Linked DNA regions of Kineococcus endophyticus. The protein of the gene in region 2 interacts with the protein of the main gene of each other region in a pairwise test. Links are inferred from orthologs where the notes say so. Each region holds a gene or a part of one and is shown on either strand. Other genes may lie near its edges.

Region 1 (14,275 bases), on a different replicon or contig from region 2:
TCCTGGGAGCCGGTGGGTCCGGCGTCGTGTGGGCCGGGACGGGAACCGACGGGGTCGAGCGGGCCCTGAAGGTGCTGTCGGCGACCGCCGCGCCGGCGCCGGACGAGGGCCCCGACCTGCTCGCCGAGCTCGCCCTGCTGCGGCGGGTCCGGCACCCGCGGGTCGTCGCCGTGCACGACATCTCGACCGACGCGCAGGGCCGGCCGGTGCTCGTCCTCGACCTGGCCCCGGGCGGGTCGCTCGCCGGTGTGCTGGCCCAGCGGCGCCGGCTGTCGGCGGGGGAGGTCAGCGGCCTGCTGCACGTGCTGGGCCCCGCGCTGGAGGACCTGCACGCCGCCGGGGTCGTCCACGGCGACGTCGCCCCCGGCAACGTCCTGCTGGACGCTCGGGGGGAGCCGCTGCTCGCGGACCTGGGCGTGGCCCGCGCGCTGGGCCGGCGGCACGGCAGCGTCCTGGGCACCCCCGGCTTCGCCGATCCCGCGGCGCTCGCGGGGGAGGGCGTCGGGGCGGCCTCGGACGTGTACGGCCTCGCGGCGCTCGCCTGGTGGGCCCTCACGGGCGAGACGCCCGTCGCCTCCGGTGCGTTCGGGGCCCGCCAGGCGCACCGGCGGGCCGCCGCGGCGCTGCCGGCCGGAGGATCCGGGGCCCTGCTCGCGGCCGTGCGCGAGGGGTTGCACCGCAAGCCGTCACGCCGACCCACGCCCGGTGAGCTCGCCACCGCCGTGGCGGCGGCCGCCCGTCCACGGCCCGTGCGCGGTCTGCCCGTCCCGGCCGCTGCGGCCGCCGGTCCCGTCCCGGCGCCCCCGGGCGTCACGCACCGCCTCGCCGGTGCCGGGGTCGCCGGCGCCGGCGGGGACCCCGAACCCGGTCCCGCGCCCGACCTCGGGGACGGTGCGGGCGCCACGCCGCCCGCGCGCCCGTCCCGGGGGTCCTCGACCGGCCCGGCGGGCCGAGCGACCGCCCGCCGGGCGTCCGCCCGGCCCGACCCCCGCCGTCGGGGCGCCTCCCGCGCGGCCGTCCGTCCCGCGCGGCCGGGGCGACGGCTGCTCCTCGTGGCCGGGGCGCTGCCGGTCGTGGCGGGAGCCGCCGTTCTGCTCGCGCTCCACGGCCGGGCGGACGCACCGTCGCCCGCGCCCGCCGCCGAGACCGCGACGGTCACCGCCCCTCCCGGCGTCGTGGAGGCTCCACCCGGCGACGACGCACCGGGTGGCGAGGCAGCAGTGGGTGACGGAGTGCTGCGCGGGGACGAGGTGCTGCGCGGGGACGGAGTGCTGCGCGGGGACGAGGTGCTGCGCGGGGACGGAGTGCTGCACGGGGACGAGGTGCTGCGCGGGGACGACGCGGCGGCGGTCGTGGGGGTGCTCGCCGACCGGCGGGCGTCGGCGCTGGCGGCGGGGTCCGCGGACGCCCTGTCGGGTGTCGACGTCGCCGGGTCCGCGGCCCGGGCGGCCGACGAGGCGGTGCTCGCCGACCTGGCGGCGAGCGGCACCACGTTCGAGACCCTGGCCTTCGACGTCCGTGCGGTCCGCGAGGTGGAGCGCACGGCCGACCGATGGGTGCTGGAGGCCGACGTGACCACGGCGGAGCACGTCGTCGTCTCGGCCGCCGGGGCACGGACGACCGTCCCGGCCGGCGCCGCGCGCACCTCTCGTCTCACCCTCGACCGGGTCGCGGGGGAGTGGCGCGTCAGCGCCGTCGGGTGACCGTCGGCGGACGGGGGTGGGTGGTCAGGCCCGTGCGAGCCAGCCCGTCACCGCGGCGACGTCGGGGTGGCGGAAGGTGAAGCCGTGCTCGAGCAGCACCGACGGCACCACCCGCTGGCTGGCCAGCACCTGCCCCGCGAACTCCCCGAGGACGAGCTTCAGCGCGAACCCCGGCGCGGGTACGAGGGAGGGCCGGTGCAGGGCCGCCCCGAGCGCCGTCGTCAGGGCGGTGTTCGTCGCCGGCTCCGGGCAGGTCAGGTTGGCGGGCCCGGAGACCGGCCGGGTCAGCAGGAACTCCAGTGCCGCGAGCTCGTCCGGCATCGTGATGGGGCTCCACCACTGCCGTCCGCTGCCGAGCGGGCCGCCGAGGCCGAGCTTGAACAGGGTCAGGAGCTGCCCGAAGGCCCCGCCGACGGGGTTGGCGAGCAGACCGGTCCGGGCGAGCGCCACGCGGACCCCGGCCGCCGAGGCCGGTTCGGTGGCGCCCTCCCACTGCGCGACGACGTCGGCGAGGAAGTCGTCCCCGCGCGGGGCGTCCTCGGTCAGGACCGCCGAACCGCCGTCGCCGTAGGCGCCGATGGCGGAGGCGTTGACGAGGACCTGCGGCGCCTCGTCGAGGCGGAGCAGGGCGCCCACGAGCGTGGACGTGGTGTCCAACCGCGAGGAGAGGATGGTCCGCTTGTAGTCGTCGGTCCAGCGCTGGTCCCCGACGCCGGCGCCCGAGAGGTTGACGGCCCCGTCCAGGCGCCCGAGGGCGCGGGGGTCCAACTCCCCGCGCGAGGGGTCCCACTGCACCTGGTGCGGCTCGCGCACGGGCCGGCGCACGAGCGTCAGGACGTCGTGCCCCGCTCCCCGCAGGTGCGCCACCAGGTGACGACCGATGAGACCGCTGGCCCCGCTGACGACGACGCGCACGAGCACACTCCAAGGTGGTGGTGGGGGAAAGGGAGCAGCCCCGTCCCTGCGGCAGGAACGGGGCTGCGGTGGAGCTGGGTCAGAGCCCGAGCTCACCCTCGAACTCGCCGGCCTCGATGCGCTTCTTGATGGTCTGCAGGAAGCGCGCCGCGTCGGCCCCGTCGACGATCTGGTGGTCGTAGGACAGGGCGAGGTACATCATCGAGCGCACCGCGATCGTGTCCTGGCCGTCGGCGTCGGTGAGCACGACGGGCCGCTTGACGAGCGCGCCGGTGCCGAGGATGGCGACCTGCGGGGCGTTGAGGATCGGGGTGTCGAACAGGGCCCCGATGCTGCCGGTGTTGGTGATGGTGAAGGTGCCGCCGGACAGGTCGTCCGGGGTGATCTTGCTGGCGCGGGTGCGGGCCGCCAGGTCGGAGATCTTGCGCGCCAGCCCACCGAGGTTCAGGTCGCCCGCGTCCTTGATGACGGGGGTGATGAGGCCCTTGGGGGTGTCCACGGCCATCGAGATGTTCTCGCTGCCGTGGTAGACGATGTTCTCGCCGTCGATGCTGGCGTTGAGCGAGGGGTGCTGCTTGAGCGCCTCGACCGCGGCCTTGACGAAGAACGGCAGGAACGTCAGCTTCGCGCCCTCGGTCGCGGCGAAGGAGTCCTTCGCGCGCGCTCGCAGCCGCGCCACCTTGGTGACGTCCACCTCGATGACGGTGGTCAGCTGCGCGGAGTTCTGCAGCGACTCCTTCATCCGCTGGGCGATGACCTTGCGCAGGCGCGACATCTTCTCGGTCGTGCCCCGCTTGGGGGAGACCTCGACGGCCGGGGCCTTGGCGGCGGGCGCCGACGGCGCCGCGGCGGGGGCCTGCGACTGCTGCTGCGCGGCCTTGGCGGCCTCGGCCGCCTTGTCCGCGGCCTCCTGCACGTCCTGCTTGCGGATGCGGCCGCCGACGCCCGTCCCCGTGAGGGAGGACAGGTCCACACCGAGGTCCTTGGCGAGCTTGCGCACGAGCGGCGTCACGTAGGTGCTGCCCCCCGTGGACTGCGCGCCGGCCTGCGCACTCGACGGTGCCGAGGACTCGGCGGCCGGTGCGGGAGCGGACGGCGACTGCTGCGCGGGCTGGGCCGGCGCCGCGGCGGGCTCACCGGAGGAGCCGGCCGACGGCTGCGTGGACTCCTCGGCCTGCTTCTCAGCGGCCTGGCGCTCCTCGACCTCGTCGGCGAGCGTGCCCTCCTGCGCCGGGGCCTCCTGCTGGGGGGCCTCCTGGGCCGGGCTCTCCTGCGGGGCGGGGGCGCTCTGGGCCGAGGCGTCACCGATGCGGGCGAGGTCGGCGCCCACCTCGGCCGTCTCGTCCTCGCCCACGAGGATCTCCAGCAGCGTGCCGGCCACGGGGGAGGGGATCTCGGTGTCGACCTTGTCGGTCGAGACCTCCAGCAGCGGCTCGTCGACCTCGACGCTGTCGCCGACGGCCTTGAGCCAGCGCGTGACGGTGCCCTCGGTGACGGACTCGCCCAGCGCGGGCATCTGCACGGCCTGGCCGGAACCGCCGGAGCTCGGCGCGGCGGCCGCGGCCGGCGGCTGCTCGGGGTCGGGTTCCTGCGCCGACTCCGGGGCGGACTGCGCGTCCTGCGTCGAGGGCGGGGTGGGGGACTCCTGCTGCGCGGGGGCCGCGTCGCCGGAGCCGCCACCGGAACCGCCGCCCTGCTCGGACTCCTCACCGATGCGGGCGAGGTCCGCGCCCACCTCGGCGGTCTCGTCCTCGGGGACGAGGATCTCCAGGAGCACCCCGGCCACGGGCGAGGGGATCTCGGTGTCGACCTTGTCGGTGGACACCTCCAGCAGCGGCTCGTCGACGGCGACCGTGTCGCCGACCTGCTTCAGCCACCGCGTGACGGTGCCCTCGGTCACGCTCTCGCCGAGAGCGGGCATCTGCACCGAGTTCGACATCTGTTCGGTTCTCCTCACGGACGGTCTCCGGCGCCTGGGAGACGCCGCGGGTTCAGGGTGGTCGGTCGGCTACGCGTGCGAGTGCAGGGGCTTGCCGGCCAGCGCGAGGAAGGCCTCGCCGACGGCCTCGTTCTGCGTCGGGTGCGTGTGGACGAGCTCCGCCACGTCCTGCGGGTAGGCCTCCCAGTTCACGATGAGCTGGGCCTCGCCGACCTGCTCGCTCATGCGGGAGCCGACCATGTGGACGCCCACGACGGGACCGTCCTTCTGCCGCACCAGCTTCACGAAACCGGTGGTACCGAGGATCTGGCTCTTGCCGTTGCCGCCGAGGTTGTACTCCAGGACGTCGACGTCCCCGTACTTCTCGCGCGCCTTGGCCTCGGTGAGGCCCACGGAGGCGACCTCGGGCTCGCAGTAGGTGACCTTGGGGATGCCGAGCTCGTCGACGGGCTTGGGGTCCAGGCCGGCGATGTCCTCGGCGACGAAGATGCCCTGGGCGAAGCCGCGGTGGGCCAGCTGCAGACCGGGGACGATGTCGCCGACGGCGTACACGCCCTCGACGTTCGTGCGCAGCCGCTCGTCGGTGAGGACGAACCCGCGGTCCATCGTGATGCCCTGCTCCTCGTAGCCGAGGCCGGCGGTGTTCGGGCCGCGGCCGACGGCGACGAGCATGAGGTCGGCCTCGAAGGTCTTGCCGTCCTCCAGCTTCACGACGACGCCGGTGTCGGACTGCTCGACGCCCGCGAAGCGCACGCCGAGGGAGAACGTGATGCCGCGCTTGCGGAACGCGCGCTCGAGCGCCTTGCTCGCGGCCTCGTCCTCAAGCGGGACGAGGTGGGGCAGGGCCTCGACGATCGTGACGTCGGCGCCGAAGGAGCGCCAGACGCTGGCGAACTCCACGCCGATGACGCCGCCGCCGAGGACGACGACGCGCTCGGGGACGGTGTCGAGCGCGAGCGCCTGCTCGCTCGTCATGACCCGGCCGCCGATCTCGAGACCGGGCAGGCTGCGGGAGTAGGAACCGGAGGCCAGGACGACGTTCTTCCCGACGTAGCGGGTGCCGTCGACCTCGACGGTGTTCTTGGCCACGAGCTTGCCCGTGCCGGCGACCAGCTCGACCTTGCGGGACTTCACGAGCCCCTGCAAGCCCTTGTGGAGGCGGGAGATGATCCCGTCCTTGTACTTGTTGACGCCCGCCATGTCGACGGAGTCGAAGCTGGCGCGCACGCCGAACGTCTCCGACTCACGTGCCGTGTCCGCGACCTCGGCCGCGTGCAGCAGCGCCTTGGTCGGGATGCACCCGCGGTGCAGGCACGTCCCTCCCAGGAGGTCCTTCTCCACGAGGGCCACGGACAGCCCCAGCTCGGCGGCCCGCAGGGCGGCGGCGTAGCCCCCACTGCCTCCCCCGAGGATGACGACGTCGTACTCCTGCCCGGCGGCACCTGCCACGAAATGCTCCTGAGGTCGGCTTGTGCTGGTGACTGCTCCTCGTGATCCTCTCACCACGCCCCCGCCGGAGCGCGAGGGGGGCGTCGCGCTGCGCCCAGGTGCGTCCTGGCGCGTGCCCTGCCGACGGGTGGTCCGGGCGTGGGCCCGCCGAACGCAGGAACGGCACCTCCCCGTGGTGGGGAGGTGCCGTCCGACCAGCTCGTGTCGGGGGGTGTCGAGCCTTCGGTCCGGTGCGCTCAGCGCTCCTTCTCGGCGGTCCAGGACTCCTTGCGCTCGACCGTGCTCTCCTTGCGGGTGACCGTCGACTCCTTGCGGTTGGTCGAGGACTCCTTGCGGTCGGTCGAGCTCTCCTTGCGGTTGGTGGAGGACTCCTTGCGGTCCGTCGACGACTCCTTGCGGTCGGTCGAGGACTCCTTGCGCTGGGTGTCGGAGGAACCCTTGAGGCCGGGCGCCGACTTCGTCACCGTCACGGTGGCGGACGGGGCGGCCGACGCCGACGCCGCCGCACCGAGACCGCCGCCGGCGATGACGGCGGCCGCGGTCAGCGACAGGGCCGCGGTGCGCGCGAGGCGCTGCAGGGAACCGCGGGTGGACGTGGTCTGGCGCGTGGACATGGTGCCTCCGTGACGTGTGCCCCGGTGCACACCGGGGTGTCTGGTTGAGAGAACCGAACCGGTCGGAAGTGACGCCCCCGAACTAGGCCGTCACGGTGAGCATATAGCTAGTTGCTCACCGTGTAGGACATCAGAAGGAAGAGGATCACCCGTCTGGAGCAGTCCCGTCACCACGCCGGAAAGAATGCGGGATGAACATCGTGCGACGCAACGACTCGGCGTCGGAAAACGATCCCAGGTGATCACTTCCACGGCGCCCTCGCGCATTCCTGCGGCCGGCCTTCCGGAGAATGGACGTCCCCCTTCCGGGGGACGTCCGGAAACGGCCCTCCTCAGCGCCGCGCGTGGTCCTCGGCGAGCGCCACGAGGGTGCGCACGGCGACGCCGGTCCCACCGCGGTGCGTGTAGCCCCACGGCTCGCCCGTCGCGAAGGCGGGACCGGCGATGTCCAGGTGCGCCCACGGGATCGGCGTCCCCGCCGGCGTGCTGCCGACGAACTCGCGCAGGAAGACGGCGGCCACGAGCATCCCGCCGGCCCGGTCGCCGATGTTGGCCAGGTCCGCGACGGGGGAGTCCAGCGTCGCGCGCAGCTCATCGGGCAGCGGCATGGGCCAGAACGACTCCCCGGCCCGGTCGGCCGCGGCGAGCAGCGCGGTGCGGAACGCGTCGTCGTTGCCCATGACGCCCGAGACCCGGTTGCCCAGCGCGACGACCTGCGCACCCGTGAGGGTGGCGACGTCGACGACGGCGTCCGGCTGCTCGGCGGACGCGGCGACGAGGGCGTCGCCGAGGACGAGGCGGCCCTCGGCGTCGGTGTTGAGGACCTCGACCGTCGTCCCGCCGAACATCGTCAGGACGTCGGAGGGGCGGATCGCCGTGCCCGACGGCATGTTCTCGGCGACGGCCAGCCAGCCGGTCACCTTCACGGGCAGGTCCAGCTCGGCGACGGCGCGCACCGCGGCGAGGACGGCCGCCGCCCCCGACATGTCGCTCTTCATGGTCTCCATGCCGGCCGCCGGCTTGATCGACAGGCCGCCGGAGTCGAACGTGATGCCCTTGCCGACGAAGGCGAGGTGGCCCTTGGCGCGCGCCGGGGCGTGCTCGAGGACCACCAGGCGCGGCGGGCGCGAGGAGCCCTGGCCGACGCCGAGGATGCCGCCGTAGCCGCCGGCCGCCAGCGCCTCCTCGTCCAGCACGCGCACCGTCAACCCGGTGCCGGCGGCCGCCTGCACGGCGGCGTCGGCGAGGTCGGCGGGCGCGAGGTCCGCGGGGGCGGTGTTGATGAGGTCGCGAGCGGTGTGCACGGCCGCGGCCACCACGCCGGCGCGGTCGAGCGCCGCGCGCAGCGCCTTGTCCCGCGGCTTGTCGACGAGCAGCGTCACCTCGGCGACGGGTTCGCGGGTCGCGGCGCGGTAGCGGGTGAAGGCGTAGGCGCCCAGGGCCGCGCCCTCGGCGAGGGCCGCGGCCGCCGTGGCGTCCGCCACCGGCAGGCCCAGCGCCACGCGGCGGTGCCCGGCGAGCGCGCGGATGGCCGCACCGGTCGCGCGGCGCAGCGCCTCGGCGTCGGGGGAGGCCCCCACGCCCGTGAGGGCGACGAGACCGGTGCCCAGTCCCGCGACGCCCGGCACGAGGTGGACCTGACCGGCCGCCCCGGTGGCGCCGATGGCGACGGCGGCGTCGACGAGGGCGGAGCGGGTCGCCCGGGGGAGGTCCTCACCCCCCAGCAGGACGGGCGCGGTGGCCTTCGCACCCGGCGCGGCGGGCGTCAGCCCGAGCACCAGGGCGTCCACCGACACGCTCTTGACCGACTTGCTGCTGAGGAGGAGACGCGGCACCCGGGCACCCTAACGTGACCGTGTGCGAGCAGCCGGGGACGAGGGTGGGGCGGACGGGACCGGGCCGGAGGTCGTCCCGGGGGTCCGGTGGCGGCCCGTCGTGCCCGACGACGCCCCGGTGCTGTCGGTCCTGTGCCGGCTGACGGGGGACAGCGGCGCCGACGCGAGCGCCCGCACGGCCTTCCCCGACCTGCTCGGTGACGTGTACGCCGCGCCCTACGCCCACGCCTACGGCGTCGACGGCGCCTCCTTCGGCACCCTCGTCCTCGACGAGGAGGGCCCGGCGGGCTACGTGCTGGGCTGCCTCGACACGGCCCGGTTCGAGGCCTGGCGCGAGGAGCACTGGTGGCCGCCGCTGCGCCGCCGGTACCCGCGCCCGGAGGACGGGTTCGCCGGCACCTACGACGAGTGGCTCCTGCGGATCGTCCACGAGGGCGTGCGGCCGGACCCGCTGTGGGCGGACGACTCCTCGCAGCAGTCACCGCGGTACCCCTCGCACCTGCACGTCGACCTGCTGCCGCGGCTGCAGGGGCGCGGGCTCGGCCGGCGGCTCGTCGACCGGCTGTGCGCCCAGCTGGCCGCCGCGGGGTCCCCGGGCGTGCACCTGGGGGTCTCGGCGGCCAACCCCGGTGCGGTGGAGTTCTACCGCCGCACCGGGTTCATCGAGCTGGACCGCTCGGCCACCGGTCACACGTTCGGGCGGGCGCTGTCCTCGTCGGGGGCGGCCTCGGTCTGAGCCTCCGGGGCGGCCTCGGGCTCGGGCTCGATCTCGGGTTCTGATTCCGGCTCGGGCTCGGGTTCCGGGTCCGGCAGCGGCGGCAGGTCCGCCTCGTCGGCCGCGGCGAGCGTCTGCGCCGCCCGCAGCACCCCGACGGCGGCGAGGGCACCGGCCCCGCCCCCGCGCCCGGCGCCGAGCTCGAGCACGGGCGGCAGCTTGAGCCGCTCGGCGGCCAGGGCCTGCGCCGGTTCGGCCGTCGAGGCCCCCAGCTGCCACCACTTCTCCGCACCCGGGACCCCGCGGGAGGCCAGCAGGGCCGCCGCGATCCCGAGGCTGCCGTCGAGCAGGACGGGGGTGCGGCGGGCGGCCGAGCGGAGCAGGAACCCGACGGCCGCCGCGACGTCGGCGCTGCCGACGGCCTGCAGGACGGCGGTCGGCCGCGTCGCCAGCTTGCGGCCGCGGCGGACGGCGTCGCGCACGGCGGCGGTCTTGCGCATCCAGGCGTCGTCGTCGATCCCGCTGCCGCGGCCCACGACGTCGACCGCGCCCTTGCGCAGGCAGACGGCCACGAGCGTCGAGGCGACCGCCGTGGCGCCGACCCCCAGGTCGCCCAGCACGAGCAGGTCCACGCCGGCGTCGACGGCGGCGTCGGCCACCTCGGCGCCCGTCCGCACGGCCGCCTCGACCTCGGCCTCGGTCAGGGCGTCCTCGCGGGCGACGTCGCCGGAGGGGTGCAGGGCCCCGGTCAGGACGGAGGCCGGGACGTCCACGGGTCCGTCCGCGCCCCAGTCCACACCCAGGGCGTGCACCTCGACGTGCGCGCCGACCTGCGCGGCCAGGGTGGCGACGGGTCCGCGCCCGGCGACCAGGTCGCGGACGGCGGAGGCGGTCCAGCCCGGTTCCAGGCGGGAGATGCCGCGCGCCGCGACACCGTGGTCGCCGGCGAAGACGACGAGGCGGACGCGGTCCAGCGGCGCGGCGACGTCCCGGTCCTGCGTCCCGGCCAGCCACCGCGCGAGCTCGTCGGCGCGGGAGGCCGGGAGCAGGGGCGCCACCCGGCGCGGCCGCGCCTCGGAGGTGTGCGGGGAGCGCAGGCCCTCCGCGATCTCGCGCAGGTTCAACGGCCGCGGGCCGTCGGTCATCGGGACTCCTCGTGGACGGGGGCGGGGCGTGGTGCGGGGAAGGGTCCGCGTGTGCCCCGGCATGGTCCCACCCGCTCGTCCCGGTGGCGGTGCGCCCACCGTCCGGCGGGTCGCACACGGACAGGGTTGTCGCGCCGGAGCGCCCCGCCTACCGTGAACGCACCCGGGCCCGAGGACGGCCCCGGGGGGAGGTCGGGGGATGACGTCGGGGGAGTCGACCGGGGCGCGCGAGGACTGGCTGGCCCGGACGGCCGGTACCGCGGTGGGCACACCGCTGCCCGGAGCCCGTGAGCTCGTCTCCTCCTCCTGGTGGCGCGCCCGGCGCACGGGCCTGGACCCCGACCGCGTCGCCCCGCCCGTCGTGGCCGACCCCTCCGACCTGCGCGCCCGTCGCGAGGCGCACCCGCTGGCCGCCGTGCTGCCGACCGCCCGCCGGCTGCTCCTGGCCGAGCCCCTGGGCGTGCCCGTCCTCATGGCCGTCAGCGACGCCGACGGGACGCTGCTGTGGGTGGAGGGCGACGCGGGTCTGCGGCGGGCCGCCGACCGGATGGCCTTCACCGAGGGCGCCCGCTGGAGCGAGGACGTCGCCGGCACCAACGCGCCCGGCACGGCGCTGGCCCTGGGACGACCCGTCCGGGTGAGCCAGGGGGAGCACTACGCCACGGCCGTGGCGGGGTGGAGCTGTTCGGCGGCCCCGGTCCGCCACCCCCTGACCGGTGAGGTCCTCGGCGTCCTGGACCTCACCGGGGGCGACGACCTCGGCCGCGAGCGGGCCCTGGAGTTCGTGCAGGCCGCCGTCGGGGCCGTGGAGGCCGAGCTGCGGGTGGTGGCCCTGCGGCGCCGGCTCGCGCCCGGGGTGGCCGCACCGACGCCCACGACACCCCGCCTGTCGGTCCTCGGGCCCGCGCCGACGCTCACGGCCGGAGGTCAGACCCGTCCGTTGTCGTTGCGGCACAGCGAGGTCCTGCTCCTCCTGGCCCTCGCGCCGGCGTCGGGGCTGTCCGCCGCGCAGCTCGCGGCCGAGCTCGACGAGCGCGACCTCGCCCCCGTCTCGGTGCGCGCCGAGGTCCACCGCCTGCGGGCGGTCCTGCGCGACCGCACGCACGGTGGCCTGGACCTGTCGCCGGCGCCCTACCGGGTCGTCGGGGAGCTGCGCTGCGACGCGCTCGACGTGCGCACCGCGCTGCGGGCCGGACGGGTCCGCGAGGCCGTCGCGGACTGGTCGGGGGACCTGCTGCCGGGATCGGACGCGCCGGGGGTCCGCGACCTGCGCGAGGAGCTGCTCCTGGAGCTGCGCTCGGCCGTCCTGGAGGGCGACGACGACCGCGCCCTGCTGGAGTTCTCGCGCACCGAGGCCGGTCGCCGCGACGTCGTCGTCGCCCGCGACCTCGTCGCGCGGTTGGGTCCCGGTGACCCCGGCCGCGCGGAGGCGCTGGCCCGCTGGGAGCGGCTGCGCGGCTGACCCTGGCCGGGAGGTGCAACGGCGTTGCAACGCCCGCGGGCGCAGGGTGGGGCCACGGCGACGGAGCAGTCGTCGTCCCCTCACCGTGGAGGTCTCCCATGCCGGTCTACGAGGCACCCGGACGCGCCGGGAGCGTCGTCGAGTACGCCGACCGCTACGACCACTGGATCGGCGGCGAACGCGTCGCCCCCGCCGAGGGCCAGTACTTCGAGAACCCCAGTCCCGTCAACGGCCAGACGTTCACCGAGGTCGCCCGCGGCACGGCCGCCGACATCGAACGCGCCCTCGACGCCGCGCACGCCGCCGCCCCCGCCTGGGGCCGGACGTCCGTCGCCGAACGCGCCCTCGTCCTGAACCGCATCGCCGACCGCATCGAGGCGAACCTCGAGAAGCTGGCCGTCGCCGAGTCGTGGGACAACGGCAAACCCGTCCGCGAGTGCCTCGCCGCCGACCTGCCCCTCGTCGTGGACCACCTGCGGTACTTCGCCGGGGTCGTCCGCGCCCAGGAGGGCGGGATCTCCCAGATCGACGACGACACCGTCGCGTACCACTTCCACGAACCCCTCGGCGTGGTCGGGCAGATCATCCCCTGGAACTTCCCGCTGCTCATGGCGATCTGGAAGCTGGCCCCCGCGCTCGCGGCGGGCAACGCCGTCGTCCTCAAGCCGGCCGAGCAGACGCCGGCCTCGATCATGCTGCTCATGGACGTCATCGGGGACCTGCTGCCCCCGGGCGTCGTCAACGTCGTCAACGGGTTCGGCGCCGAGGCCGGCAAACCCCTGGCGAGCAACCCGCGCATCCGCAAGATCGCCTTCACGGGCGAGACGACCACCGGCCGGCTGATCATGCAGTACGCCAGCCAGAACCTCATCCCCGTGACCCTGGAACTCGGCGGCAAGAGCCCGAACGTGTTCTTCGACGACGTCGCCGCCGAGCGCGACGACTTCTACGACAAGGCCCTCGAGGGGTTCACGATGTTCGCCCTCAACCAGGGCGAGGTGTGCACGTGCCCGTCGCGGGCCCTGGTGCAGAGCGGCATCTACGACTCGTTCCTGGCCCACGCCCTCGAGCGGACGAAGGCCGTCAAGCAGGGCAACCCGCTCGACACCGAGACGATGATCGGCGCGCAGGCCAGCAACGACCAGCTCGAGAAGATCCTGTCCTACATCGACATCGGCAAGAAGGAGGGCGCGAGGCTGCTGACGGGCGGGGAGCGCGCCGACCTCGGCGGGGAGCTGTCCGGCGGGTACTACGTGAACCCGACGGTGTTCGAGGGCGACAACTCGATGCGCATCTTCCAGGAGGAGATCTTCGGGCCCGTCGTCTCCGTCACCCGGTTCGACCACCCGGACGACGCCCTGAAGATCGCCAACGACACGCTCTACGGCCTCGGGGCGGGCGTGTGGTCGCGCGACATCCACCTCGCCTACCGCATGGGCCGCGGCATCCAGGCCGGGCGGGTGTGGACGAACAACTACCACGCCTACCCCGCGCACGCGGCGTTCGGCGGGTACAAGAGCTCGGGGATCGGCCGCGAGAACCACGCCATGATGCTCGACCACTACCAGCAGACGAAGAACCTGTTGGTCAGCTACTCGACGTCCAAGCTCGGTTTCTTCTGAGGTGGCCGTCGGTCTGACCCCGGAGGCCGCGGCGGAGCTCCGCAGCCTCCGGGCCCGGCACGGGGACCTGATGTTCCACCAGTCCGGGGGGTGCTGCGACGGCAGTTCTCCCATGTGCTTCGCGGACGGCGACTTCATCCTGTCGGACGCGGACGAGTTCCTCGGGAACGTCGAGGTCCCACCGCTCGACGGTGCGGACGGACGGACCGAGGGGTTCACCGTGGGTGTGTGGATGTCGAAGGAGCAGTACCGGGTGTGGTCGCACACGGAGCTGACCATCGACCTGGTCCCCGGCCGGGGTTCGGGGTTCTCCCTGGAGGCCCCGGACGGGGTGCGGTTCCTCGTCCGCTCCGACGTCTGCCGCGTCTGAGCCCCGCCGGGGGGCGCCGCTCGCTACGGTGGCGCCATGAGCTCCCGTGACGTCGTCTTCGCGCTCGTCGGCTACGGCGGCGGTGGCCGGTTCTTCCACGCCCCCGTCGTCGAGGGGGCCGTGGGCACCCGGCTGGGGTTCGTCGTCACGACGAATCCCGACCGGGCGGCCCTGGCCCGTGCCGAGCACCCCGGGGTCGAGGTCGTCGGCTCGACGGCGGAGGCCGTCGCCGCCGGGGCCGAGGTCGTCGTCGTGTCGACCCCGGCCGCGACGCACACGGCGCTGACGGACGAGGCGCTCGACCTCGGCGCGCACGTCGTGTGCGACAAGCCGTTCGCGCTCGACGCGGCCGCCGCGGAGGCGACCGTCCAGCGCGCCCGGGCGGCCGGGCGGCTGCTCTCGCCGTACCAGAACCGCCGCTGGGACTCCGACCTGCTGACGCTGCGTCGGGTGCTGGCCGACGGCGAGCTCGGGGACGTGGTGCGCTTCGAGTCCGCCTTCGAGCG
Region 2 (14,395 bases):
GGGATGGCGCGGATCGAGGCGACGAACAGGACCATGTAGAACCCGACGAAGCTCCAGACGATGACGACGACCACCGCCCACAGCGCGGTCGAGGGCTCGCCCAGCCACGCGAAGTCCTTGAACCTGCCGAGCCCCAGGCCCGTGAGGACCCCGTTGAGCAGCCCCGCGCTGGGGTCGTAGACCCGCCCGAAGATGATGCCGACGACGATGGCCGGCACGACGTAGGGGAAGAACGACACGACGCGGTAGAACGACGAGCCCGACAGCCCGCGGACGGCCCCGGTCGAGGAGCCGCCGAACGTCAGCAGGCAGGCGAGGGCGAAGCTCAGGACCAGGGTCACCGCGGGCACGACGAGCAGCAGGACGAGGCTGTTGCCGACCGCCTGGAGGAAGAGCCCGTCGGTCAGCAGCCGCTGGTAGTTCTCCAGCCCGATGAACTCCTGCGTCGAGGTGAACCCCGACCAGGAGGTGAGGGAGTACCACGCCGCCTGCGTGAAGGGGTAGAGGACGAACAGCAGGTAGAGCGCGACCGGCACCCCGAGGAAGACGACCACGAGGCTGACCCGGTCGAACGTCCACCGCTTCCGCGTCGCCGCCGGGGGGCGGGAGGCCCCCCGGCCGGTGACGCGGGTCGGGGTGCCGGGCAGCGCGCTCACGACACCTTGACCTTGACGATGCTGGAGTCCTCGCGGGTCTGGTCGAACTGCTGCTGCAGGCCGCTGGTGAGACCGGCGACGTCGAGCTGGCCGGACAGGAACCCGTTCCAGAGCACGTTGTTCTGGCTCGTGAACCCGTACACGTCGTTGAAGTTGAACGTGTAGGTGTCCTCCCCCGCCGCGTTCAGCATGGCGATCTGCGAGGCCAGCGCGGTCGAGCCGAAGGCGTCCTCCGGCACGGTGTCCTTGACGACGGTGGAGGACAGCTTCGTCTTGGCGAAGTTCGTCGCCGCCTCCTTCGACAGCATGATCCGCAGGACCTCCATGCCGCCGGCCTTGTTCTTCCCCTTGCTCGGGACGACGAACGGCTCGCCCGCGCTGGCGTGGAAGGCGGTGGCCGGCATGGCGGCACCGGAGGTCACCGAGGGCGGCGGCGCGCCCGTCATCTGGAAGTCGGGGGCGGTCTGGGACTTCATCTCGTTCTCGATCCACGAACCCGACGGGTACAGGATCGCCTCCTGCGCCTGGCTCCACTGGGCCTGGGCCGCGGTGAACTGGGTGCCGGCGCCACCGGGCCGGAAGTAGCCGGCCTTGACGGCCTCGGACATCTTCCCGAACACGGCCTGGACCGCGGGATGGCTCCACGCGTTCGCCTCGAGGTTGCCGAGGGCGACGCGCACCTCGTCCCCGCCCTCCTTGACGGCCGAGTCGACGGCCAGCGTGAGGTAGTACGACGCGGCCTCCTTGCCCCAGCAGAAGAGGTACTTGCCCTTCTCCTTGGCGGAGGCGCCGAGGGCCAGGGCGTCGTCCCAGGTGGCGGGGGCCTTCCAGCCGTTGGCGTCGAACAGGGACTTGGAGTACCAGAGGCCGTAGACGGTGAGGACGTAGTTCAGCTGCACGAGGCGGCCGTCGTAGGTGCCGTCGTCGAGCATCCCCGGGTAGAGGGTGTCGGCGATGACGTCGCCGTCGGTGTTCTTGGCCTTGGTGAGCGGGGTGAGGTCCTCGAGCTGCGCGGCGATCGTCGCCAGGCCGATGGCGTTCGCGCCGGAGTTGTCGAGCAGGTCCGGCGGGTTGCCGCCGACGAAGCGGGGCTGCAGCTCCTGCGCGATCTGGGTCGAGGGCGACACCGTCAGCTTTCCGCCGTCGTGCAGGTCGGCGTACTTCGCGGCCGCGAAGGAGACGTAGTCGGTGCCGTAGCCGCCGTCGAAGATGACGGCGTCGACGGCCGCCCCCTTCGCGACGCCGAACGGGTTCTGCTCGCTGACCTCCCCGGTGGGACCGGAGTCGCCGGAGTCCTCGTTCCCGCCGGAGGCGGCGCAGGCCGCGGTGGCGGCGGGCACGAGGGTCCCGGCCAGGACCAGTCCCAGGAAACGTCGGCGCTGCAGGGTGGTGGACTCGCTCACGGTGGTTCCTTCCGGGTGGACGGGCGGGATGCTGTTCAGGCGCTGCGGCGCAGGCGGTCGCCGTAGCGGGCCTCGATGGCCTTGTTCCGGTCGTGACCGCCGGGCACGTTCGCCGACACGTAGAGCGGGGCGTCCTCGCCCCGTTCGGCGAGGGCCGTCACGGTGCCGATGGTCAGCAGTTGCGCGACGAACGCCGCGGTGAGCGACGACACGGAACCGACCGCGACGTCGGACACGCCCGTCAGGGTCGCGTCGCCGTAGGGGGCGAGGTTGTCGATGACGACGTCGGCGATCTCGGAGAGCCGCTTGCCGCTGGGGTGCTTGGGTTCCACCGCCAGCGTGTGCTCCAGGCTCGTCACCGCGATGACCTTGTGGCCGTTCTCCTTGGCCAGCAGCGCCAGACCGACGACCGACCCGTTGACGCCGGAGTTCGAGGCGATGACGAAGACGTCGCGGGGGTCGCGGACGACGGTGGCGAAGACGTCCTGGGCGATGTTCGGGTCGCGTTCCAGCGGGGGTTCACCCGTCAGTTCCGCGATCTCGTGCTCGCCGAGGAGGGCGGCGTCGCGCAGGGCGACCTTGTTCGTGGGGATGAGCCCGCCGGCACGTCCGGCGACCTCCATGGCGAAGGCCTCCGAGTGCCCGGTGCCGAACGCCTGGACGACCCCGCCGGCGGCGATGCAGTCCGCGAGCAGGCCCACGGCCTCGTCGAGACCGCCGGAGGTGGCCAGCGTCGAGAGGCGGTCGAGGCGGTCCCGCACCTCGGTGCCGAACTGGGCGACGTGGCCGGCGAACCGGTCGGCGAAGGGGGGCACAGCATCTCTCCTTGAGTCGTCGATTCACCGCGTCGTTGCTGGTTGCATGAATGTTTCACTCGGTCGAGAGGGCCTGTCAAGGGATCGCCGTGTTGCGTTCGTGTTGCGTTCTCGTTGCGCTCGCGGCCCCCTCCTGGAAGGGCTTTCCGGTCCCGCCGGGGACCGCACGCAGCGTGGTCGCAGTGCTAGCCTGCGTCAGCTGGATGAGTCATCCACTCTGACGGAGGAGTCCGGATGGGCGTCGAAACCCTCGACCCGGCGCAGCGCATCGAGGCGGTCCGGGCCGACCTGCCCCCTTCCCTGCGCAAGGTGGCCGACTTCGTGCTGGAGTCCCCCGAGAGCGTCGAGGAGTGCTCGGCCACCGAGCTCGCGCGCCGGGCCGGCACGTCCCAGGCCGCCGTCACGCGGTTCTGCCAGACCATCGGTCTCGACGGGTACCAGGGCCTCGTGCGCTGGATGGCCCGCGAACAGGGACGCAAGGACGGCGGCGGGTCCGTCTGGGGGTCGGCCGAGATCGGGCCGGAGATCGCCCCCGACGACGACCTCGACCGCGTCGCCGCCGTCGTCGCCGCCGCCGACGTGCGCAGCCTGCAGGACACCGCGCGCCGCCTCGACCTCGACGCCGTGGAGCGCGCGGCGCAGGCGGTCGCGCGCGCGCACCGCGTCGACGTGTACGGCGTGGGCGGCAGCGCCGCGATGGCGGCCGAGACCGACGCCCGCCTGTTCGGCATCGGCGTCCCGGTGCGGAACTGGACCGAGGTCCACGCCGCGAGCACGTCGGCGGCGCTGCTCACCCCCGCGGACGTCGCCATCGCCATCTCGTTCTCCGGCGCGACCCGCGAGGTCGTCGAACCCACCGAGCTGGCTGCGCGGCGCGGCGCCACGACCGTCGCCGTGACCGGGGACCCGACGTCGGCGCTGGCCCAGCTCGCGGACGTCGTCCTCACGGTCGCCCCCGGCGGCACGACCTACCGGGAGGGGCCGTTCGCCGCCCGGCACGCTCAGCTCCTCGTCGTCGACTGCCTCTACGTCCGGGTCGCGCAGTTGACGTTCGCCCGCGCCAGCGCCGCCCGCGCCCTCACCGACCACATCCCCGCCCAGCACGCGGTGCGCCCGGCCCGGCGGCGGGCCCGGTGAGCGACGGCACCCGCGAGCCGGACCTGCGGTACCTCGCCCACGTCCGCCCGTCGGCGCGTCAGCTGCGCTGGCAGGCGCTGGAGTTCTACGGGTTCGTCCACTTCGGCATGAACACCGTCACCGACCGGGAGTGGGGCCTGGGTCACGAGGACCCCGCGCTGTTCGACCCGCCGGACGTCGACGCCGGCGAGTGGGTCGCTGCGCTGGCCGCTGCCGGGATGCGCGGGGTGGTCCTCACCGCCAAGCACCACGACGGGTTCTGCCTGTGGCCCAGCGCCCACACCGCCCACTCCGTCGCGGCCAGCCCCTGGCGCGGCGGCCGCGGCGACCTCGTCGCCGAGGTGTCGCAGGCCTGCGCCGCAGCCGGTCTGGCCTTAGGCGTCTACCTCTCCCCGTGGGACCGCACGGACCCGCGCTACGGCTCGGGCCGGGACTACGACGACTACTTCGTCGCCCAGCTCACCGAACTCCTCACGGGGTACGGCGACGTGTTCTGCGTCTGGCTCGACGGCGCCAACGGCGAAGGCCCCGACGGCCGCCGGCAGCTGTACGACTGGGACCGCTACGTGCGCGTCGTCCGTGCGCTGCAACCGGAGGCGGTCGTCAGCGTGTGCGGGCCGGACGTCCGCTGGTGCGGGAACGAGGCAGGCCACACCCGCCGCGACGAGTGGAGCGTCGTGCCGCACGAACTGCGGGACGCCGAGGGCACGGCCAGCCGTTCCCAGCAGGCCGACGACGGGGAGTTCTCCCGCCGCGTGCGCTCGGACGAGGAGGACCTCGGCAGCCGGGCCGCGCTGGCCGGGTACGCCGGGGAGTGCGTCTGGTACCCGGCCGAGGTCAACACGTCCGTGCGACCGGGCTGGTTCCACCACCCCGCCGAGGACGACCGGGTGCGCCCCGCGGCGGAGTTGTTCGACCTGTGGCGCGCGGCCGTCGGCGGGAACTCCTGCTTCCTGCTCAACGTGCCGCCCGCGGCGACCGGCCGGATCGCCGACCCCGACGTCGCGGCCCTGGCGGGGCTCGGCGACCTCGTGCGCCGGCACGTCGAGGGCGACCGTGCGGGGGAAGCCGTCGTCGGCGACGAGGACGGACCCGTCGACCTCGCCGGGGCGCCCGTCGAGGGACGGTCCCCCTGGTCCCCGGACGACGACCGTCCGCGCCTGGGCCTGCGGTTCCCCTCGGCGTTCCCGGTGCGCTCGGTCGACCTGTGGGAGGACATCGCCCACAGCCAGCGGATCGAGCGGTTCTCCGTCGTGCTGTCCCGCGCTGGCGAGGTCGTCTGGCGCGGTGGGGCCGGGGTCGTCGGGCACCTGCGGATCCTCGACGTGCCCGACGTGCTCGCCGACCACGTCGAGGTGGTGCTGGAGGAGTTCCGCGCACGGCCGGCTCTGACCGGTGTCCGCGTCGTCAGCGCGTGAGCAGTCCCGCGTAGAGCTCGGGACGCCGGTCGGCGTGCACGCCGTTGCGCGCCGACGTGCTCTTCTCGCGCGCCAGCCCGAGCCGGCAGCGCGCGAGCAGGACGTGCTCCCCCGCACCGGCCGGTGCCTCGACGAACGGGCGCCCGTCGGGTCCGACGACCGCCGAACCACCGACCCACGTCACGCCGCGCTCGGCCCCGGTCCGGTCGCAGGCGGCGACGAACATCCGGTTCGCCGACGCGGCGGCCTGGACGTGCACGACCTCCATCGGGCGGCCCTCGCCGCGCGGCGGACCGGGCCAGTTCGTCGGCGCGCACACGAGGTCGGCACCGGCGAGGCCGATGAGCCGCATCCACTCCACGAACCCCAGGTCGTAGCAGACGGCGAGCGCCAGCCGGCCCCACGGCGTCGCGACCACCTCGGGCAGCTCGTCACCGGGGACGAACACGTCCTTCTCGCCGTCCCACAGGTGCGCCTTGCGGTAGACCGTCCGGATCCCGCTGCCGTCCAGCAGCAGGGCGCTGTTGCGCAGGGACCGGTCGGCGTCGAGCTCGGCGAACCCGACCGCGACGACGAGGTCGTACCGGCGGGCGAGGTCGGTGAACGCGGCGGCGGTCGGGCCGTCGGCGGGTTCGGCGAGGTCCTCGGCCTCCTGGGCGGAGACGAAGACGTAACCGCTGCGCAGGAGTTCGGGCAGGACGACGATGCGCGCGCCCCGGCGGGCCGCGTCCTCCGCCGCGGCGAGGCCGCGGGCGAGGTTGCCGTCGGGGTCCCCGACGGCGAGGGCGACCTGGCAGACGGCGACGTCCACCTCGGGCAGCGGGGAGGTCGTGCTCATCCCGTCAGGATGCCGCAGCGCGGGCGGGACCGGACGGGAACGGAGACGATGCCCTCGTGAGCACCACCACCTCCACGACGATCGTCTGCCTGCACGCCCTCGGGATGAGTTCCCGTTCCTTCCGACCGCTGGCGCGCGAGCTGGCGCCGGGGTTCGACCTGGTGGCCCTGGACCTCCCGGGGTTCGGCGGGGCGCCGCTGGACCCGGGCACGTCGGTCGAGGCGATGGCGAGGTGGGTCCTCGACCAGCTGACCGGACGGGACCGGGGGCGGTGGCTGCTGCTCGGTCACAGCATGGGCGGGAAGGTCGCCACCGTCGTCGCCGCGGGACTGGCACCGCACGAACGGCCGGCGGGGGTCGTGCTGCTCGCCGCGTCCCCGCCGTCACCGGAGCCGATGGCGGAGGACCGCCGGAGCACGATGCTCGGCTGGGCCGCTGACGGCCCGCTCGGCGGAGCGGCCGTCGGCGAGTTCCTCGACGCGAACACCGGCGACCCGCTGGACCCCACCCTCGACGCCCTGGCGCGCGAGGACCTGCGGCGCACCGACCCCGCCGCCTGGCGGGCGTGGCTGCAGCACGGCAGCCGCGAGGACTGGTCGGACCGGGTGGGCCGGCTCGACGTCCCCGCGCTGGTCCTCGCCGGAGGTGCCGACGGGGACCTGGGCCCGCAGGCGCAGCGGGAGCTCAACGGCGCCGTGTACCCACGGGCGGAGTTCACCACCCTGCGGGGCGCGGGCCACCTGCTCCCGCTGGAACGGCCCGCCGAGGTGGCGGCCGCGATCCGTCAGAGCTTCTCGACCGGCGCGTAGCGCAGCAGCAACCGCTTGGTGCCCTCGGTGCGGAAGTCGATGTGCGCGATGGTCTTGTCCCCCTCGCCCTCGACCCGCACGACGGTGCCGAGGCCGAAGGAGTCGTGGGTCACCCGGTCCCCCGGGTTCAGCGCGATGACGGGGCGGTTGCCCGCAGAGCGCACGCCCGGGCGTTGCGAGACGCGCGAAGCCGCCGACGGCGAGGAGACGTTCTGGTACGTCGACTCCCCGCGCTTCCAGTCCAGCAGCGTCGGCGGGACCTCGTCGAGGAACCGGGACGGCGGGTACTGCTGCGGCGCCCCCCACGCGCTGCGCACGGCCGAGCGGGACAGGTAGAGCCGTTCCCGAGCGCGGGTGAGCCCGACGTAGGCGAGCCGGCGTTCCTCGGCGAGCTGGTCGGGATCCCCCAGCGAGCGCTGGTGCGGGAACGTCCCGTCCTCCATGCCCGTGAGGAACACGACGGGGAACTCCAGGCCCTTGGCCGTGTGCAGCGTCATGAGGGTGACGACGCCGTCGTCCTCGGCACCGGCCGGGATCTGGTCGGCGTCGGCCACGAGGGAGACGCGCTCGAGGAAGTCCGACAGCGTGCCCTCGGGGTTGTCCTCGGCGAACTCCTCGGCGACGGCGACGAGTTCGGAGAGGTTCTCGACGCGCGACTCGTCCTGCGGGTCGGCGCTGGCGCGCAGTTCGGCGAGGTACCCCGTCTGCTCCAGGACCGCCTCCAGCACGACGGCCGGGGACGCCCCGGACTCGGCCAGCGTGCGCAGGTCGGCGATGAGCTGGGCGAACCCCTTGATGGCGTTGAGGGAACGGGAGACGAGCCCGATGGCCTCGTCGGCCCGGTCCAGGGCGGCGCCGAAGCCGATGCGCTCGCGTTCGGCCAGGACGACGATCGAGGCCTCGGCCCGTTCGCCGATGCCGCGCTTGGGGGTGTTGAGCACGCGGCGCAGGTTGACGGTGTCGTCGGGGTTGTCCAGGACGCGCAGGTACGCGACGGCGTCCTTGATCTCCTTGCGCTCGTAGAAGCGCGTCCCACCGACCACCTTGTAGGGCAGACCGGTGCGGATGAACACCTCCTCCAGCGACCGGGACTGGGCGTTCGTCCGGTAGAAGACCGCGACGTCCTTGTACTTCACGTCCTCGTGGTCGTGGAGGCGGTCGACCTCCTCGGCGACGAAGGCGGCCTCGTCGTGCTCGTCGTCGGCGACGTAGCCGATGATCTTCTCCCCTGCGCCCGAGGCGGTCCACAGGTTCTTGGGGCGGCGGTCCTCGTTGACCTTGATGACCTCGTTGGCCGCCGTGAGGATGTTCTGCGTCGAGCGGTAGTTCTGCTCCAGCAGGATCGTCGTGGCGTCGGGGTAGTCCTGCTCGAACTCGACGATGTTGCGGATCGTCGCGCCGCGGAAGGCGTAGATCGACTGGTCGGCGTCGCCGACGACCGTCAGCTCGCCCCGCGGGACGTTGCCCTCCTCCGTGCCGACGAGTTCCTTCACCAGCACGTACTGCGCGTGGTTGGTGTCCTGGTACTCGTCGACCAGGACGTGCCGGAACCGGCGGCGGTAGTGCTCGGCCACGTCCGGGAACGCCTGCAGCAGGTGGACGGTCGACATGATGAGGTCGTCGAAGTCCATGGCGTTGGCCTGGCGCAGCCGCTGCTGGTACGTCCGGTAGGCGCGCGCGAGGACCTTCTCGGTCTCGGTGCCCTCGCCGGAGTGCGCGCGGTCGAAGAAGGTGTCCTCGTCGACCAGCTCGTTCTTGAGGTTCGAGACCATCGCCGACATCGCGCGCGGCGCGTGCTTCTTCGGGTCCAGCTCCAGCTCGCGGCCGACCATCGCCATGAGCCGCTGGGAGTCGGCGGAGTCGTAGATCGAGAACGACGTGCGCATGCCGAGGTGCTGGGCCTCGCGCCGCAGGATCCGGACGCAGGCGGAGTGGAACGTCGAGACCCACATGCTGCGCGCGCCCATGCCGACGACGTCGCCGACGAGGGCCGCGACGCGCTCGCGCATCTCGGCCGCGGCCTTGTTGGTGAAGGTGATCGCGAGGACCTGCCCCGCGCTCGCCCGCCCCTCGGCGAGCAGGTGCGCGATGCGGTGCGTCAGCACGCGCGTCTTGCCCGAGCCGGCCCCGGCGACGATGAGCAGGGGGGACCCGGCGTGCACGACGGCCTGGCGCTGCTGGGGGTTCAGGCCCGCGACGAGCGCCGCGGGGTCCAGCCCCGGGCGCCGCGGTCGCCGGGCCGCGGAGGTGTCGGCGAGCACGGCGGGACCCGTGTCGCCCCGCCCGCCGCCGGGACCGGAGGGGCCGCCGAAGGGGAGGTCGTCGAAGAGTGTGCTCATCGTCCGTCAAGGGTAGGCCTCCCTTCGGACAGACCCCGCCGCGAACGGGCACACCGCGGCGCCCGGCCGTTGGTCCGATCCGGTCCTCGATGGACCACTCCGGTCCATCCCGGTCTACACTGGTCCCATGCCACGGCTGACGAAGGAACAGATCGACGAGGAGATCCTCGACGCGGCGGCCGCGCTGTTCGCCCGGCACGGCCTCGAGCAGACGTCCGTCCAGCGCATCGCGGACGCCGTCGGCTACTCCAAGACCGGCCTGCTGCACCGCTTCCCGACGAAGGAGGCGATCGCGGAGGCGACCATCGCCCACACCGTCGACCACTTCGAGGCCGTCGCGGCCGCCGTCGACGGCACCCCGGCCGGCTCCGCGCGGGACCGGCGGGTGCTGGAGGCGCTGGTGGCCCTGGCGGCCAGCCGCCCCGGTCTCGTCTCCTTCATGCTGACCTCGATCAGCCAGGGCGTCCTGACCGGCGAACGCCTCGACGTCCTCGGCGAGGTCCTCTTCCGCGCCTTCGGCGCCACGGTGCCCACCCCCGGGACGGAACCGACGCCGGCCGAGGTCACCCGGGCCGTGCGCATCACGAGCGCCGTCGGCGGCCTGGCCGTCACGTCTCTCGCCTTCTGCGAGGTCCCCACGACCGACCTGGCCGACGACCTCGTCGCCGCCGCCCTCGGCGCGCTCGGCCACCCCGACGCGCACCCCCACGAGACGGAGAACTGACCGATGGCCACCTTCCTGCACCGCCTCGGCCGGGGGTCCTTCCGGTTCCGCGGCCTCGTGATCGCGGTCTGGGTGCTGCTCCTCGCCCTCGGAGGCGTCGGCGCGGCCACCCTGTCCGGCAAGACCGTGAGCACCTTCGAGATCCCCGGCCAGGAGTCGACGACCGCCCTGCGCCTCATCGGCCAGGAGTTCGGGGACACCGCCGACGGCGCGTCCGCGCAGGTCGTCCTCCAGGTCCCCGCCGGCCAGCAGATCACCGCGCCCGAGAACGCCGCCAAGGTCGCGGGCGTCGTGCAGGCGCTGAACGCCCTGCCCGGCGCGCGCGGGGCGAGCAACCCGCTGGACCCGCAGAACCCCGTCGTCTCCCCCGACCTGCGCGCCGCCTACAGCACCGTCTCCTACGGGGTCGCCCCGCCGGAGGTCACCGACGCGCAGCGGCAGGCGCTCCTGCGCGCCGTCGACGACGCCCGCGGTTCGGGCCTGACGGCCGAGGTCACCGGGACCGCCACGCAGGGCGTCGCGACGATCGGCGGGGCGGCCGAGGTGCTCGGCGTCGTCGTCGCGCTCGTCGTGCTCGCCATCACCTACGGCTCCCTCGTCGCGGCGGGCATGAACCTGCTGACGGCCGTCGTCGGCGTCGGCATCGGGGCTCTCGGCATCACGACCCTCACCGGTTTCGTCGACCTGCAGTCCACGACCCCGATCCTCGCGGTCATGCTCGGCCTGGCCGTCGGGATCGACTACGCGCTCTTCATCGTCACGCGCTTCCGGCACGAGCTGCTGGCCGGCAGGTCGGTCGCCGAGGCCGTCCCGCTCGCCGTCGGCACCGCCGGGTCGGCCGTCCTGACGGCCGGGACCACGGTCGTCATCGCCCTCGCCGGCCTCGCGGTGGCGGGCATCCCCTTCCTCACCGAGATGGGTGTCGCGGCCGCCGCGACCGTCGTCGTCGCCGTCCTCGTGGCCCTCACGCTGGTCCCCGCCGCCCTGGGCGTCGTGGGCCTGCGCGCCCTGCCGCGCGCGGCCCGCCGGGCCCTGGCCCACGAGAGCGGCAAGCACACCGCCGTCCCGCCGGCCGAGCCCGACCCCGCCGGTCGCGGGTTCTTCGGCGGCTGGAGCCGCCTCGTCACCGGCCGGCGCTGGCTGAGCCTGGTCGCCGCGGTCGTCGCGCTCGGCGCCGTCTCGATCCCCGTCGCCTCGATGCAGACGAGCCTGGCCACCTCGTGGCCGGACGGCAGCACCCAGGAGAAGGCGCAGGCGATCCTGTCCGACCGCTTCGGCGCCGGGGTGAGCGGTCCGCTGCTCGTCCTGACCCGCGGCGCGGACGCCGTGGCCCGCGGCGGTGAGCTGACCACCGAGCTCGCCCGCCTCGACGGCGTCGCCCTCGCCACCCCCGCCGTCCCGAGCGCCGACGGGCGGGCCGCCCTCGTGACGGTCATCCCGACGACCGCCCCCGACGCCGCGGCGACGACCGACCTCGTGCACCGCATGCGCGACCTCATCCGCGAGGACGGCTCGAGCACGCCGGCGTACGTGACGGGTCAGACGGCCGTGAGCGTCGACGTCAACGCCACGCTGTCGGACGCGCTGCCGGTCTACCTCGTGCTGGTCGTCGGCCTCGCGTTCGTGCTGCTCGTGCTCGTGTTCCGCTCGATCCTCGTCCCCGTCGTCGGGGTCCTCGGGTTCCTCCTGACGATCGGCGCCTCGCTGGGCGCCACCACCGCGGTTTTCCAGTGGGGCTGGCTCAAGCAGCTCGTCCACGCCGACACCACGGGGCCGCTGCTGAGCCTGGCGCCGATCATCGTCGTCGGGATCCTCTTCGGCCTCGCGATGGACTACCAGGTGTTCCTCGTCTCGCGGATGCACGAGGCGCACGCCCACGGGGCGCAACCGCTGCAGGCGGTGCGGACGGGGTTCCGGCAGGCGGCACCCGTCGTCGTCGCGGCCGCAGCGATCATGTTCGCCGTCTTCGCCGGGTTCGTCCCCGAGGGCGACGCGACGATCAAGCCCATCGCGTTCGCCCTGGCCGTCGGGATCCTCGCCGACGCCGTCGTCGTCCGGATGATCGCGGTGCCCGCGGCCCTGTCGCTGCTCGGCCGGGCGGCCTGGTGGCTGCCGCGGTGGCTGCGCTGGCTGCCGGTGCTGGACGTCGAGGGCGCGGCCCTCGAGCGGCGCGACCCCGCCGGCGAGCGCCCCGCCGCCCCCGCCCCGACGCACTGAGCCACCGCCCGTCACCCACCTTCGTGGAAAACACTCTTTCCGCCCTTGGAACACGTGTTCTGAGGGCGGAAAGTGTGTTTTCCACGCGGGACGAGGGGTCGAGGTGGGGCTCCAGGAATGCTCCCCGGGTGCCGATGGTTGTGAGGACTGGTCGCCCCGGTACGTGTCCCCGGGCCTCAACTCCAGCCGCTACGAGCGGCCACTCGCCGAGAGGCGACGCTCGGGGCGACCAGCCTCCTCGTCAGGACGCCCGGCGTCGCGCGGCCGTCAGCAGCAGCCCGCCGGCCAGGACGAGAGCCGCACCGGCCGCGAGCCAGGGCGCGACGTCCGCTCCGGTGTTCGCCAGCGACCCCGGCTGCGCCGCGGCCGTCCGCGACGGACGCTGCGTCGGGGTCCTGCTCGGCGCCGGCGCGGCGGCAGGTGCCGTCTGGGCCGGCGCGGTCGGCGCCGGAGTCGTCGGGACCGGGGCCGGTGCCGCGGCGGCGGGGGCGTAGCGCAGCTCGGTGTCCGGTGTGAGGCGCTGGTTCTCGGGCAGGCCGAGGTAGGCCGTGAACGCCTCGAGGTCGGTCTTGCCGAGTTCGGCGCGGTCGGTGCCCTCCGCCAGCGTCGTGAAGTTGTCCCCGCCGGAGGCCAGGAAGCTGTTCACCGTGACGCGGTACTGCGCGGCCGGGTCGACCTCAGCACCGTCGAGGGTCACGGAACGGATCCGCTGGCCCGCGGGAGCGGCCTCGTCGTAGGTGAAGAAGAGACCCTTCGACAGGCCGAGGGCGAGGAACGGCCGCGAGGAACCCGCCGGCTGCCACTGCTCCTCGAGGACCTGGCGGACCTGCGCACCGGTGAGGGTCATCGTGACGACCGAGTTCGCGAACGGCTGCACCGCCGCGGCTTCGGCGTACGTGACGACCCCGTCGCCCTCGGCTCCGGACTGCGCGTACAGCAGGTCCGCCCGCAACCCGCCGGGGTTCTCCAGCGCGATCTGGGCGCCCGCGGCCTCCGTCTGCTGCAGCTGCGCGTCGGCGACGAGGTTCCCCAGCGGCGACTGCTTGCCGCGGTCGTCGTCCTCACCGGAGAACGCGCGGGTGATGTCCGCGGTGATGGAACCCACCGGCTGCTTGCCTCGGTCGTCGGCGTAGGCCACGGCGTCGTCGACGATCTCCTGGACCTGCGGGTTCGGGGTGAAACCCTCGACCGGCAGGACCTGGTGGCCGGCGGCGACCACGTCGCGCGACGTCGTGTCCACGTCGAGGACGAGGTTGTCGACGGCCGTGGAGTAGCTCTCCGCGGAGACCACGGGGCGCTGGACGGTGCGCCCAGCGACTCCGAAGGCGCAGTCGTAGCGCAGGTGGGTGTGCCCGGAGACGATCGCGTCGATCTGCGCGCTCGACTCCTGCACGATCTTCCCGAACGCGCCCTGCGTCCCGACGGTGGCGCAGTCGGTGCCCGACGACCCCTCGTGCGCGAGGAGGACGATCACGTCCGCCTCGTCGTTGGCGGTGTTCCCGTCGGACAGCTGCGCGGCGACGGCGTTCGCGGCGGCCACGGGGTCGGTGAACTGCAGCCCCTGGATGCCGGCCGGGGCGACGAGGCTCGCCGTCTGCTGCGTCACGACGCCGACGAAACCCACGCGGACCCCACCGACGTCGGTCGTCGCGAACGACGGCAGCGCGTGGGTCCCGTCGGCCTTCAGCACGTTCGCGGCGAGGTAGGGGAACGCCGCGAGGGGGTTCGCCCCGTTCGCACCCGGCTTGCCCTGCACGCCGATCCGGTCGACGAGGTCGGAGTAGCCGCGGTCGAACTCGTGGTTCCCGGCGGCCGAGACGGCGACGCCCATGGCGTTGAGCGCGGCGATCGTCGGGGCGTCCTGCTGGATGAACGACGTGAACGTCGAGGCGCCGATGTTGTCGCCGGCCGAGACCACGACGGTGTTGGGGTTCTTCGCGCGCATCGCGTCGAACACCCCGGCGAGTTGCGCCGCGCCACCGATCGGGGCCCCGTCGTCCGTCTCCTCGGGCGACTCCAGACGGCCGTGGAAGTCGTTG

The links.
Region 1: the proteins of pcrA (region 2) and lpdA interact in binary tests that used the Escherichia coli proteins (3 or more experiments, as listed by UniProt). The link is inferred for Kineococcus endophyticus from one-to-one orthologs.

What each region holds. Positions count from the first base shown.
Region 1 is NZ_JBFNQN010000001.1:303,850-318,124, forward strand. Bases 3,817-6,762 are described here. They hold lpdA (dihydrolipoyl dehydrogenase), read right to left. Parts: upstream 6,007-6,762; coding sequence 4,627-6,006; downstream 3,817-4,626. Other genes in these bases: sucB (2-oxoglutarate dehydrogenase, E2 component, dihydrolipoamide succinyltransferase), read right to left, coding at 3,817-4,557; AB1207_RS01500 (hypothetical protein), read right to left, coding at 6,243-6,620. Outside these bases: AB1207_RS01480 (protein kinase domain-containing protein), read left to right, coding at 1-1,703; AB1207_RS01485 (TIGR01777 family oxidoreductase), read right to left, coding at 1,728-2,618; more of sucB, read right to left, coding at 2,698-3,816; AB1207_RS01505 (leucyl aminopeptidase), read right to left, coding at 6,953-8,455; AB1207_RS01510 (GNAT family N-acetyltransferase), read left to right, coding at 8,478-9,191; AB1207_RS01515 (nicotinate-nucleotide--dimethylbenzimidazole phosphoribosyltransferase), read right to left, coding at 9,143-10,315; AB1207_RS01520 (GAF domain-containing protein), read left to right, coding at 10,515-11,777; acetaldehyde dehydrogenase ExaC, read left to right, coding at 11,876-13,399; AB1207_RS01530 (DUF779 domain-containing protein), read left to right, coding at 13,401-13,769; AB1207_RS01535 (Gfo/Idh/MocA family protein), read left to right, coding at 13,806-14,275. UniProt on the Escherichia coli protein: Lipoamide dehydrogenase is a component of the glycine cleavage system as well as of the alpha-ketoacid dehydrogenase complexes.
Region 2 is NZ_JBFNQN010000003.1:351,402-365,796, reverse strand. What follows is about bases 6,734-9,799. They hold pcrA (DNA helicase PcrA), read right to left. Parts: upstream 9,416-9,799; coding sequence 7,052-9,415; downstream 6,734-7,051. Other genes in these bases: AB1207_RS05955 (TetR/AcrR family transcriptional regulator), read left to right, coding at 9,543-9,799; AB1207_RS05965 (alpha/beta fold hydrolase), read left to right, coding at 6,734-7,076. Also shown: AB1207_RS05995 (carbohydrate ABC transporter permease), read right to left, coding at 1-656; ngcE (N-acetylglucosamine/diacetylchitobiose ABC transporter substrate-binding protein), read right to left, coding at 653-2,059; AB1207_RS05985 (sugar isomerase domain-containing protein), read right to left, coding at 2,095-2,874; AB1207_RS05980 (MurR/RpiR family transcriptional regulator), read left to right, coding at 3,109-4,011; AB1207_RS05975 (alpha-L-fucosidase), read left to right, coding at 4,008-5,429; AB1207_RS05970 (nitrilase-related carbon-nitrogen hydrolase), read right to left, coding at 5,419-6,267; more of AB1207_RS05965, read left to right, coding at 6,324-6,733; more of AB1207_RS05955, read left to right, coding at 9,800-10,139; AB1207_RS05950 (MMPL family transporter), read left to right, coding at 10,143-12,356; AB1207_RS05945 (bifunctional metallophosphatase/5'-nucleotidase), read right to left, coding at 12,598-14,395. UniProt on the Escherichia coli protein: A helicase with DNA-dependent ATPase activity. Unwinds DNA duplexes with 3'-5' polarity. Translocates on single-stranded DNA with 3'-5' polarity. Initiates unwinding more efficiently from a nicked substrate than double-stranded DNA.